Regions from separate parts of the Kribbella speibonae genome, predicted to be linked through region 3. Evidence: riboswitches for the same ligand, from Rfam matches in the RefSeq annotation. Region 3 holds a riboswitch; each other region holds the start of a gene.

Region 1 (4,253 bases), on a different contig from region 3:
GCAGGCGGTTGTTGACGACGACGTCGTACGTGATCAGCGTGCCGTGCCCGGACAGGGTCCGCAGTACGTCGGCCAGCGGCAACGCGTAATCGCCCCGGGTGAGCGCGAACGCCCCGATCACGGCGGTGAGCAGCCAGCCGGCCGTCGAGACCACGACGCTTCTCACAGCTCGGCCATTCGCCGGCGGCGGACCAGCGCGATGAACAGGGGCGCGCCGATCACCGCGGTGACGATCCCGACCTGCAGCTCCGCGGGCCGTACGACGATCCGCCCGAGGATGTCGGCCAGCAGCAGCACGATCGGCGCGAGCACCATCGACCACGGCAGCAGGTAGCGATAGTCCGGACCGACGATCCGCCGTGCGACGTGCGGTACGGCGAGGCCGATGAACCCGATCGGGCCCGCGATCGCGGTCGCCGTACCGGCCAGGATCACGACCGCGAACCCGGCGAGCACGCGGACCAGGTGCATCCGCGTCCCCAACGCCTGCGCCAGCTCGTCGCCGAGTGCGAGCTGGTTGAGCGACCGGCCGAGCACGACCGCGAGAACGGTGCCGATAGCAACAAACGGGACGGCCTGCGCGACGATCGAGCCGGTGGCGAGCGACAACGACCCGACCACCCAGAACCGGTACTCGTTCAAGGTCGAGAGATCGAGCAACGTCGCGGCCGAGGTGATCGAGCCGAGCAGTGCGGAGACCGCCGCCCCGGCCAGCGCGAGCTTCACCGGGGCGGCGCCACCGATCAGGTACACCACGACCGTCGCCACCAGCGCCCCGCCCATCGCGAACCACACGTAGCCGGTCAGACTGTGCACCCCGAGCAGGCCGATCGCCCCGACCACGGCCACCGCGGCACCCGCGTTCACACCGAGGATTCCCGGATCGGCGAGCGGGTTGCGGGTGACGCCCTGCATCAGCCCGCCGGACAACCCGAGCGCGGCCCCGACAAGTAGACCCGCGACGGTTCGCGGCACGCGCAGGTACCTGACCACGCGGTCGGTGTCGCTACCGCTGAAGTCGACCAACGCCCGGTAGACCTCACTCACCCCGACCCACCGGTTGCCGACACACAAGGACAGCAACACGACCATCGCCAGGACACCGACGCAGACCGCGAGGCCCGCGGCTCGCCTCAATCGACCAGGTCCGGATGCAGGAGATGGCCCAGGTTCTCCGTGGTGTACGCGCCCCGGACGCCGGCGGAGTGATTGGCGAACAACCACGGGATCACACGTTTGCCCCGCACCGCCTTGAGGTTCGCGTACGCCGGATTGCCGAGGATCTTGTCGACGTCCGGCTGTGAGGCCGCGGGCGTCAGCGATGCGTCGCAGCAACCGCTGACCAGCACGTAGTCCGGGTCCCGCTTGATGAACTCCTCCACGCTGATCTTCACGTTCCGCTTCGCCGTCAGGTCGGCGAACGCGTTCACGCCGCCCGCCTGCCGGATCAGCACCGTCCCGAAGTCCGGACCGCCCGAGACCGTGAGCTGTCCGCCTTCCAGCCCGGGCCGGACGATCGCCACTGTCGGCCGCGGCGCGTCCTTCACCGCGGTCTCGACCGCCGCGATCCGGCGCTGCTGATCGGCGATCACCTGCGCGGCCCGGTCCTCGACGCCGAAGAGCCGGCCGAGGTCCCGCAGGTCGGCGTACACGTTGTCCATCGAGACAGTCGACGGGTCGATCGCCTCGTCGCCCTTCCCGTCGGCGGTCGGGCAGAGCGGGCTGAAGATCCAGGTCCGGACGCCGAGGTCGGCGAGGCTCTTCCGGCTGCCGAAGCTCGAGTCGCTGCCGGCGGCGCTGAACACGTCGTTGAACCCGGACAGGACGAAGTCCGGGTTCAGACTGAGCAGTTCCTCGCGGCTCGGCAGATTCTTGAAGTACTTCGCCTTCGCCTGCGCGCCGGCGTACTCCGGGAGCACTTCGGCGTCCAGGTACGCCGTACCGACCAGGCGGTCCGAGATACCCAGCGCGTGGGCCATTTCGATGGCCGGCTGGTACGCCGCGAACACGCGCTTCGGCGGACCGTCGACGGTGACGCCGATCCCGCAGTTCTGCACGGTGATCGAGCGCGCACTGGAATCGGCTTCGGCGGCCGGACCACAGCCGGCCAGGAGCGACAACGACAGGACAGCGGCAACTACACGTACGGCGGCCATGGGCGGACCGTGCCTCCAGCACCTCGTGGACGGGTCAACGCCGTGGCCGGTCTCCTGGCTGACGGGTACCGCGTCCACCGGCCTGACCTTCCCAGCCGCACGCGGCCAGTGGTCCTCTTACGAGTACGACAGGTGCACATCCCGATCACAGTGGCGAGGGCCGCGCCGGTACTTCACCGGCTTCCCGAACACCACGGCGCGGTCACCTTAACACCCGCGACCTGGTCGCAGGTAGGGCGGTTCAGCGGGTGTAGCGCGGGACGACCGAGAGGGCGAACTGGGTCATCAGGTCCGGGTTGAGCTTGCGTGCGGGGAGCGGGACCAGGTCGACGATCTTGTCGTCGCCGACGCGGATCGTCGTCCGGCCGGTGGCGGTGTCGACGTACCCCTCGTCGCCGAGCGGGATCGACTGCGAGGTCGCGGCCTTGCGGATCGGGGCCATCAGGGCCTTGGCGTCCTTCTCCCGGCGCGCGGAACTCGAGATCACGCTCGTCGAGGTCACCCAGCCGCAGACCAGGTCACCGGCGAGGGTCTGACCGTCGCGCCGGGCCTGCGCCGGTACGCCGAGCACCTTCTCGGCCGCCGCCGTACTGCGGTCACATTCGGAGCGCGTGATCAGCCGATCGGCGTCCGGCAGCCCGGGCGCCTGCCGTACAACCTCCTGGGCGAGTACGACGTACTTCGCGGGCGTCGCCTGCGGCCCGGAGAGCTTGTACATCTTCCCGCCCAGCAGGAACACGATGAACGTCTTTGTGCCGTACCCGCCCTGGCCGACCTTGGCTGGCAGCGCAGGATCGCGCGGATTCGCGGCGTACGCCTTCTTGGTCGCCGCCAGCGTCGCCTGCGTCGCCGGAAGTACCGAGACCCCGACCCTCAGCACCGGCCCGTTGGGGCTGGCACTGAGCGAGAACTGGCACACGTCGTACGTCGGGATGTCGAGCTCGGCCGGCGGCGCCTTGGGCTGGATGTTCGCGACCGGCACCCCGAGCGTCGTCTGCACCAAGGTGGGGTTCATCCGCACGCACAACGTGTCCGCGACCTTGGAGGTCTCGGACGGCGTCGCCGAGGGCGTCACCGAAGGCGTCGGTGTCTCGGTGGTCGGCGCGGTACTCACCGACACCAGCGGCGGGACACTCGGAGACGTCTCGTCCGACGGTCCACTGCAGCCTGCGAGAAGTACGACGGTCAGCGCGGAAGCGGTCACTCGGCGGATACGCATGATGGCACGAACCTTAGCCCGCCGCCCGGAGTTCCCTTTCACGGACCGCGTGTTCGTCGGTACGGGCGTCGTACCGCCAGAACTCGCGCAGCCAGACGGATGTCGCGACCACCCCGGCGACGCACAGCACGCCGCCGCTGACGATCGCGGTCCGGACCGTGGTGAGGTCGGCGACCAGCCCGGAGCGGGCCTGACCGCCGAGCGGGCCGAGCGAGTAGCCGAGCATCTCGATCCCGGCCAGCCGGCCGCGCATCTCGTCGGGGATCGTCTGGTTCCAGATCACCGAGCGGAACAGCACCGACACCATGTCGGCCGCGCCGGCCACCGCGAAGAACACGATCGCGAACCAGATGTTCGGCGCCAGGCCGGCGATCCCGACCGCGGCGCCCCAGCCGATCGTGGCCAGCACCACCGCCCGCCCCTGATGGTGGACATGTTTCGCCCAGCCGCTGGTCAGGCTGGCGCACATCGCCCCGATCGCCTCCGCGCTGTACAGCAGGCCGAGCAGCTTCGGTTCCTTCAGGATGTCCGTCGCGAACGCCGGGAACAGCACGATCGGCATCGCCAGGAACATCCCGACCATGTCGACCAGGTACGTCGCCAGCAGGTCCTTGCGCCGGAACGCGTAGACGATGCCGCCGCCGATGGCCCGCAGACTCGGCGCCGTGGAGTGCTCGCCGGCGCGGTACGAACCCAGCCGCGTGTAGAGCAACGTCGCGAAGACGATCCCGGCCAGCTCGACCGAGAACGCCCAGGTCACGCCGACCGAACCGACCAGCACACCGCCCAGCGCCGGGCCGGCGAGCTGCCCGATCTGCGAGGTCAGTGAGCTCAGTGCGACCGCGGCCGGGATCTCCGCGTGCTTCACCACCCGCGGG
Region 2 (4,253 bases), on a different contig from region 3:
CCTCGTTCAGGAACGACGTACTCGCCTTGCCGCGGCCCTTGAGCGCGACCTCGATCATCTTCTGGGTGTCGATCGCGGTGAACAGCGCCTGCCGGACCCGGACGTCGTCGAACGGTTTCGTGGCGGTGTTGAACATCAGGAACAGGTGGTTCATCCCCTTGCCGCCCTCGACCGTGAGGCCCGAGCTCTTCAGCTGCTCGATGTTGGCGTACGGGATGTTGTCGGAGATCTGTGCCTCGGCGCTGCCGCCGGAGATCTTCGCGACCCGGGCGGACGAGTCGACGATGCTCAGCCAGTTCATCTTCTTGAACGCCGCCGGACGCGGACCGTTGTAGTCGGCGAACGCCTCGAACGTGGTGTTCGACTTCGGCTGGTGCGACACCTGCTTGTACGGTCCGGACCCGACCGCCTTGCCGTTCTTGGCCAGGTCCCAGGCGCCGGTCTGGGAGAAGACGTGCTTGGGCATGATCTTTGCGATCGTCAGCCGGGGCGCGCCGTCGGGGAACGGGAAGTTCAGCACCAGTTCGACGGACTTGTCGTCGACCTTCTTGACCTCCTTCAGCCAGGCGGCGAAGAAGTTGTAGGTGAGCACCTTCAGCTTCGGGTCGAGGATCCGCTGGAAGGTGAAGACGACGTCGTCGGCGATGACCGGCTGGCCGTCGTGCCACTTCGCCCCGTCCCGCAGGGTGAACTTCCAGGACGTGGCGTTCAGGTCGGCCGGCACCTCCGTGCCCAGGGCGGCGTACGGCTGCCGGGTGATCGGGTCGGTGTCGAGCAGTCCTTCGTACACGTGCTGCATCGCCGCCATCGTGAAGGCGGAGGCGGTCATGGTCGGGTCCCAGCTCTGGTTGTTCCCGTAGCCGATCACCGCGGTGACCAGGCCGGTGTCCGCGCCGGCGCCGACGGCTCCGGTCGAGGCCGGGCCGCTGCTGCAGGCCGACAATCCACCAGTGATCGTCGCGGCTGCGCCCAGCGCACCGGAGTACTTCAGGAACGAGCGGCGGTCGAACCCTGTTTGCTTCACGATGCCTCCAGCGGCAGGGGATGTGGTGAGGTGGTTTAGGAGGTAGGTTGTAGGACGTACTACGTCCTATGAGTGCCGACCTTAGGAGTCCGGCTCCAGTCGGTCAAGCCCGAGGAGACGTCGTGACAGTGATCCGGCCGAAACGGTCGAAACGCAGTGACGAGCTGGCCAACGCGATCGCCGATCTGATCATCGAGCGCAACCTGGATCCCGGCGCCCCGCTGCCTCCCGAGAGCGTGCTGATGGCCGACTTCAGCGTCAGCCGCAACTCGGTCCGGGAGTCGCTCAAAGCCCTGCAGGCGCTGGGGATCGTCGAGATCCGGCACGGGTACGGAACGTTCGTCGGCTCGGCCAGCTCGTCGGCGTTGCAGCCGTGGCTGCTGTTCCGTACTCGATCCGGCAGCAGCACCGAGCGGCTCCGGGAACTGCTCGAGATCCGGGAGATCCTCGAGACCGAGCTGACCCGCCGCGCCGCGGGGATCGGCAACGGCGAGCTCCAGCAGAAGCTGTCCGGGTGTGTCGCGCGGATGCGGGACGACGGCCTGGACGCGGCGACCGCGGACCGTGAGTTCCACGAACACATCTGCGACTCCGCCGGGGTCCCGCTGGCCCGGGAGCTGGTCGGCCTGTTCTGGGACGTGTACCGGGCCGTCGAGACCGACCTGGAGACCTTCGCGGCGTCACCTGCTGAAACCGCGGCGCGCCATCAGCGGGTGGTCGACGCGATCGACTCCGGCGACGCCGACCTGGCCGAGGAGGCCGTCCACCTGCACTTCGCCGAGGTCCGCACCCGCCTGGGCACCGGCCCGTACCGCAGCCGGGGGGATGTGCCATGATCGGGCCGACGAGTCGTGGAGGAACACCGGTGACCAGCGTGCTGGGAGTCCGGGGCGGTCCCGCCACTGTGACCAGAGCCGAGCATCACCTCGGCCTGGAAGCCAGGACATCCGCGGTCGTCCGCCGGCCCGCGGGGACGGCGTACCGGCCGTAGCGGGCGTGGACACCCGCTCGACGAAAGGGACCACCGCCGATGCGGGCTGCACCACTCAGTGGACCGTCGAACTCGTTCCCGTTCACCGCGATCGTCGGGATGGACGATCTCCAGCTCGCGCTGATCCTGGCGGCGATCTCGCCGGCCATCGGCGGCGTGCTGATCCGCGGCGAGAAGGGTACGGCGAAGTCGACCGCCGTCCGCGCCCTCACCGAGATCCTCCCGCCGGTGGACGTCGTACCCGGCTGCCGCTTCTCCTGTGACCCCGACCACCCCGACCCGTCCTGTCCTGACAGCCCGCACGCGGGGGAGCGGTCGGTGCGGGCGGCGCGGTTGGTGGAGTTGCCGGTGGGCGCTACCGAGGACCGGGTGCTCGGGTCGTTGCATCTGGAGAAGGCGCTCGCGGAGGGCGTGACGGCGTACGAGCCCGGTCTGCTCGCCGCGGCGCATCGCGGGTTGCTGTACGTCGACGAGGTCAACCTGCTCCACGACCACCTGGTCGACGTGCTCCTCGACGCCGCCGCGATGGGGCGTGCAACGGTCGAGCGGGACGGCGTCTCGGTGACCCACCCGGCGCGGTTCGTGCTCGTCGGCACGATGAACCCCGAGGAGGGCGAGCTCCGGCCGCAGCTGCTCGACCGGTTCGGGCTGACCGTCGACGTGGTCGCCAGCCGCGATCCCGCCGTCCGCGTGGAGGTGATGCGCGCGCGCCTCACGTACGAGGCGGATCCGGCAGCCTTCGTCACCCGGTACGACGGCGCGCAGCGGGAGCTCGCCGAACGCATCGTGAAGGCGCGCGACCTGCTGACCGAGGTGATCCTGACCGACTCGGCCCTGCGCCAGATCGCGGAGATCTGCGCGTCGTTCGACGTCGACGGCATGCGCGCGGACCTGGTCACGGCCCGGACCGCGGTCGCCCACGCCGCGTGGTCCGGCCGGACCGTCGTCGAGGTCGACGACGTCCGGGCCGCCGCGAAGCTCGCGCTCCCGCACCGCCGTCGCCGGAACCCGTTCGACGCACCCGGCCTGGACGACGAGCAGCTCGAAGAAGCCATCAACAACAGCACCCCACCGGAAGACCCGGACGACGACGGACCGGACGATCCGAGCGGTGGACCCGGCGGGGGAGCGGACACCTCGGCTTCTTCTTCCGATTCCGAAGGCGAAGAGCAGTCCGTTGGTCAGGCGCCGGCCGGTCCGGCCCCGAGCGGTGACGTTGCCGGCAGTTCCACGCCGTACAAGGCTCGCCTGTTGAGTGTTCAGGTGGCCGGCGCCGGTGTCGCGGGGCGCCGGTCGCGGGCGATCACCGAGGTGGGACGCGTGGTGGGCGATCGCGGCCGGGTCGGGCGCGAGGCCGGGCGACCGCATCTGCTGGGGACGATGCGCACCGCGGCGCCGCACCAGAAGGTGCGCGGGCGGAGCGGTCCGGGCCTGGTGGTGCGAGCGGACGACGTGCGGCTCGCGGTGCGGGAAGGGCGGGAGGGGAACCTCGTGCTGTTCTGCGTCGACGCCTCCGGTTCGATGGGGACGAAGAAGCGGATGGGTGAGGTGAAGACGGCGATCGTCTCGCTCCTCCTCGACGCGTACCAGCGCCGCGACACAGTCGGTCTGGTCACGTTCGCCGGCGCTGCCGCGACGGTCGCGCTACCGCCGACGGGCAGCGTCGAGACCGCCGTACGACGGCTCGAATCGCTCCCGACCGGTGGACGTACGCCGCTCGCCGAAGGGTTGCTGCAAGCGGCCGAGGTACTGCGGATCGCCGCGATCCGCGACCCGCGCCGCCGTCCGCTCCTGGTCCTCGTGACCGACGGCCGCGCCACCCACGGCGACAACGCGTTCGCGCGCGCCCGCCAGGCAGCCGGATGGCTCGCGCAGCGCGGCATGGCCACCGTCGTGGTGGACTGCGAACCGCGGCGCGGCGTCCGGCTCGGGCTGGCGGCGGAGCTCGCGGGGGATCTCGGCGCGGAGTACCTCGACCTCGGAGACGTTGCCGCCGGCAACCTGATCCGTACGGTCACCGAACGGAAGGCGGCCTGAGATGCCGAAGGGGCAACCGGTCGCCGTACCGCAGGACGGGCTGACCACCCGGCAGCGCCGCAACCGTCCGCTGCTGATGGTGCACACCGGCGAGATGAAGGGGAAGTCGACGGCGGCGTTCGGGATGGCGCTGCGGGCCTGGAACCAGGGCTGGAACCTCGGGGTCTTCCAGTTCGTGAAGAGCGCCAAGTGGAAGGTCGG
Region 3 (4,253 bases):
AGCATCCGCACCGCGGTCTTCACGGTGTCCCGGAGCAGGTCGGCGTCGAACCCGTCCGCGGTCAGATGCGCGACCAGGTTGACCGATCCGAGGTTGCAGACCGCGGTCTCCTCGGTCGTCGTGTTCAGGGTGATCTCGGTGCACAGGTTCGACGAGTGGACGACACCGTCGTGCTGCTGCGGCGAACGCAGGTTGCAGGCGTCCTTGAAGGTGATCCACGGGTGCCCGGTCTCGAACAGCACCGTCAGCATCCGCCGCCACAGGTCAACCGCCTTGACCCGCTTGAACACCAGAATCTCCCCACGATCCGCAGCTGCCTCGTACGCCGAGTACGCCTCAGCGAACGCACCGCCGTACAACTCGTGCAGATCCGGCACCTCATCGGGAGAGAACAACGTCCACTCCCCACCGGCCTCCACCCGCTGCAGAAACAGATCCGGCACCCAGTTCGCCGTGTTCATGTCATGCGTACGCCGCCGCTCGTCCCCGGTGTTCTTCCGCAGATCGAGAAACTCCTCAACATCGATATGCCACGTCTCGAGATACGCACACACCGCGCCCTTACGACGGCCGCCTTGATTCACTGCGACGGCGGTGTCGTTGGCGACCTTCAGAAACGGGACGACGCCTTGGGATTCGCCGTTGGTGCCCTTGATGTGGGCGCCGATGCCGCGGACCGGGGTCCAGTCGTTGCCTAGGCCGCCGGAATACTTGGCGAGGAGGGCGTTGTTGCGGATGCCGGTGAAGATGCCGGACAGGTCGTCCTCGACGGTGGTCAGGAAGCACGACGACAGCTGCGGGCGGGTGGTGCCGGAGTTGAAGAGGGTCGGCGTCGACGACATGAAGCGGAACGAGCTGAGCAGTTCGTAGAACTCGATCGCCCGGGCCTCGCGGTCGTCCTCGCGCAGGGCCATGCCCATCGCGACCCGGAGGAAGAACGCCTGCGGCAACTCGTACCGCACTTTGCCGAGGTGCAGCAGGTACCGGTCGTAGAGCGTCTGCAGGCTGAGGAAGGTGAAGTTCAGATCGGCCTCCGGCTTGATCGCCGCGGCGAGCCGCTCGAGGTCGAAGCGGCCGAGCTCCGGGTCGAGCTGACCGGCCTCGATCCCGACCTGGATGTAGCGCGGGAAGTAGTCGACGTACGCCGTGGTCATGTCGGCCTGGCTGGCCTGCCGGGGCTCGCCGTGGACGCGGCCCAGCGCCTCGCGGCGGATCTGGTCCAGCAGCAGGCGGGACGCGGCGAAGCTGTACTGCGGCTCGGTCTCGACGTACGACCGCGCGGCCATCACCAGCGCGAGCTCGACCTCGTGCTGCGGGATGCCGTCGTAGCAGGCGCCGAGGGTCTCGTTCAGGATCAGCTCGGGGTCGACCGCGTCGAGTCCGGCGGCGGCCTCGGCGACGATCACGCGGAGCCGGTCGACGTCGAGCGGGGACCGGCTGCCGTCGGCCGCGCGGACCGTCAGCGCCGGCTTCTCGGCGACGCCGGCCGGGTCGGCAGGGGTGCGGGCCTTGGTCCGCTCCTCGCGGTACAGCACGTAGGCGCGGGCGACCTGGTGTTCGCCGGCGCGCATCAGCGCCAGCTCGACCTGGTCCTGGATGTCCTCGACCTGCACGCTGCGGCGAGTGTCGCCACGGCTGGTCAGGGCGGCTACGACCCGGCCGGTCAGGTCGGTCACCAGGTCACGGACCCGGTGGGTGGCGGCCGCGTCGGCGCCCTCGACGGCGAGGAACGCCTTGGTCACGGCGACGGAGATCTTGGTGGCGTCGAACGGCGTACTACTGCCGTCGCGACGGATGACGGTGAGCTCCGTACGAAGCTCTGTCGCCACTGATGATGAGGAAGCAATGGTCACAGGTGTGCGCTCCAGAAGAGTTCGGAGACCCGGGACCACACGAGGGGGCGCATGACGGGACCGGCGGCACCGGCCGGGAACACTGCCGTCACGCCCTGCGACCCACCCGCGAGGTCTCGGACCGCGTGCACCGGCGGTACACGCACCGGTGGCAGGTATCCGGACTCGCGGGCATGCGTCGACAGCACGTCCACTCACCGTTGCGGGGCAGCTCCGGAGTCGCACCGGATTCCCCTGTTGCCCCGGGACGCCCAACATCTTGTGGCGTTGCGCGCCCCGAACCACCAGCAGTAGTGATGCTAGGCGGATCCCTCTAGATCTTGTGGTAGCGCCACGCCGCGTGTCGCACATCTTGTGGTCCTCACGCCGCGACCGCGTAGAGGTCCTGGAGCGTCATGATCTCCGAGCCGTGGTGGATCAGCTCGCGATTCAGCCGCAGGACGACGTGGCCGAACGGCTCGGCGGCGTCCAGTTCGTTGGCCTGGCTGAGGCCGATCGTCATCGCCGCGTCCTCGTCCAGGCCGGCGATCGCGTCCTGCCAGGCCTCGACCCAGTAGGTCAGCCAGGCGACCGCGTCCCGGGCGTTCCCGTGCAGGGTGATCTCGGCACCCGCCTGCACGCTCGCGCCGAAGGTCCATTCCCAGCGCTCGAAGAAGGTCTCGGTGAGGTGGGCGATCAGCCAGGCGATCGTGCGTGGACCGCGATGGTCCGGCTCCTCGGGCCACTGCGCGACCCACTCACCGGACCCGAGTGACCGGTAGCGCCCGGCATGGTGCCGGCGCACCACACTGATGGCCTCACTGCTCGGTCGCCAGAAGTACTGCTCGTCGGTCAGCTGGGCGAGCCGCCCGGACAGCACCATCCAGCTGAAGCCGAGCTGGCCGCGGACCATCGCCATCGCCGACGGCCGGTGCAGGATGTCCCAGTCGAACGCCTCCGGCATCACAACTCCCCTGTACGATCGAACATGTGTTCGAATTCTTGCTCGATCGCAGTCAGAAAGTCAAACCCCCTAGTGTGTCGGTTCTGGCCTTGCCGGGACGGGTCTGCTAGGCGGCTCGATCCGGGTGTCCGCGGCCGGGCTCGCGAAGCGGCGCTCCAGCAACGTGAAGGCGTCGATCAGTTCGGGCGCTTCGTAGACGCGGTTCCGGCGCCCGTCGGTGACCTCGCGCAGGATGCCGGTCTCGACCAGTCGGGCCAGGCCCTGGTTGGCGGCCTGCTGGGAGCGGTCGATGAGCCGGGCCGCGGCCGCGAGCGTCAGGACCGGCGCGGCCGGCAGTGCCTCGATCAGCAACTCGGCCGCTGAGCCGGCGCGGACCGGTGCCGCGCGCTCCCGCCATTCGGCCTTCAATTCCGCGGCGTTCGTCTCGAAACGCGCCGCTTCGGCCGTCGCATGCGTGCAGGCGAGAGCGAACATCCGCAGCCACGGGTTCGCGGCCGCGCGGGCCTTGACGGTCGTCGCGCGTCCGACGTACCGGAAGGCGGTCAGTGCGTCGACGTACTCCGCGGCGTGGGTGGCGAGGGCGAGCGAGACCGGCGGCACGGTGCGTGTGATCAGGCCGTCGGCGCGCAGGATCAGGTGGATCAGCGCCCGCCCGGTCCGGCCGTTGCCGTCGGCGAACGGGTGGATCGTCTCGAACTGTGCGTGCGCGATCGCGGTCTTCGCCAGCACGGGCAGCGGCGACTCACGGACGAACGTCATCAGGTCCGCGAGCAGTTCGGGGAGCAGTTGCGCCGGCGGCGGCACGTAGTACGCCTCGGCGGGGGAGCGGCCGCCGATCCAGTTCTGCAGGTAGCGGATCTCGCCGCCGTACTCCGGGTGCGGCGACTGCGCCATCAACCGGCGATGCGCCTCGAGCAGATGGTCGACCTCGAGTTTGTCCCCGGCCTGGACGGACTCGGTCACCCAGGTCATCGCGTCGACCGCGCCGAGGACCTCCTCGGCGGTCACGTCGCTGATGCGATCCCGCAGTACGTCGGCCTTCAGCAATCTGTGCGCGCCGACGACGAGCCCTTCGATATGCGACGAACCGACCGCTTCGGCACGCAGCAGGAGCCGTGCCAGCGCCTCGCTGTTCGTCAGTACGGCGGCCGTCGCGTCCAGGCGGGCAAGATCCCCGGCGGCGTCCTCGAGCAGCGCGAGTACGTCGTCGGACAGGTCGAACTCGCGCCCGACCAGCGGGTCGGGGAAGTGCAGCTCGTACGACCCGCCCAGGCGCTCCGCCCGGGTGAACCCGTCGGGGTGCCCGGGCCAGCGGTGCAACTCGACCCTCGCCATACCCCTTATTCAAGCTTATCCACAAACCTTGAACAAGGGTGTGGACAAGTTGTGGACCCAGTGGCGGGCAGACTGCTGAGTGTGACTCTGGATGCGCAGACGCGACGGATGGTGGCCGCCAA

The links. A riboswitch is a leader RNA that binds a small molecule or an ion and turns the genes downstream of it on or off. The one in region 3 is predicted to bind cobalamin.
Region 1: it holds a riboswitch for cobalamin, as region 3 does, so the genes downstream of both, E0H92_RS35655 (ABC transporter substrate-binding protein) here and E0H92_RS30060 (ribonucleoside-diphosphate reductase subunit alpha) in region 3, are expected to answer to the same signal.
Region 2: it holds a riboswitch for cobalamin, as region 3 does, so the genes downstream of both, E0H92_RS15215 (putative cobaltochelatase) here and E0H92_RS30060 (ribonucleoside-diphosphate reductase subunit alpha) in region 3, are expected to answer to the same signal.

What each region holds. Positions count from the first base shown of each region.
Region 1 is NZ_SJKC01000006.1:270,310-274,562, reverse strand. Features, by position in the region: gene E0H92_RS35665 (FecCD family ABC transporter permease) at 1-166, opposite strand, end outside; gene E0H92_RS35660 (FecCD family ABC transporter permease) at 163-1,137, opposite strand; gene E0H92_RS35655 (ABC transporter substrate-binding protein) at 1,134-2,156, opposite strand; cobalamin riboswitch at 2,184-2,367, opposite strand; gene E0H92_RS35650 (hypothetical protein) at 2,398-3,375, opposite strand; gene E0H92_RS35645 (MFS transporter) at 3,389-4,253, opposite strand, start outside.
Region 2 is NZ_SJKC01000002.1:371,888-376,140, reverse strand. Features, by position in the region: gene E0H92_RS15225 (ABC transporter substrate-binding protein) at 1-1,024, opposite strand, end outside; gene E0H92_RS15220 (FadR/GntR family transcriptional regulator) at 1,147-1,860, shown strand; cobalamin riboswitch at 1,856-1,993, shown strand; gene E0H92_RS15215 (putative cobaltochelatase) at 2,055-4,052, shown strand; gene cobO (cob(I)yrinic acid a,c-diamide adenosyltransferase) at 4,054-4,253, shown strand, end outside.
Region 3 is NZ_SJKC01000004.1:435,769-440,021, forward strand. Features, by position in the region: gene E0H92_RS30060 (ribonucleoside-diphosphate reductase subunit alpha) at 1-1,829, opposite strand, end outside; cobalamin riboswitch at 1,987-2,154, opposite strand; gene E0H92_RS30065 (DinB family protein) at 2,215-2,796, opposite strand; gene E0H92_RS30070 (Fic family protein) at 2,866-4,131, opposite strand; gene E0H92_RS30075 (class I SAM-dependent methyltransferase) at 4,213-4,253, shown strand, end outside.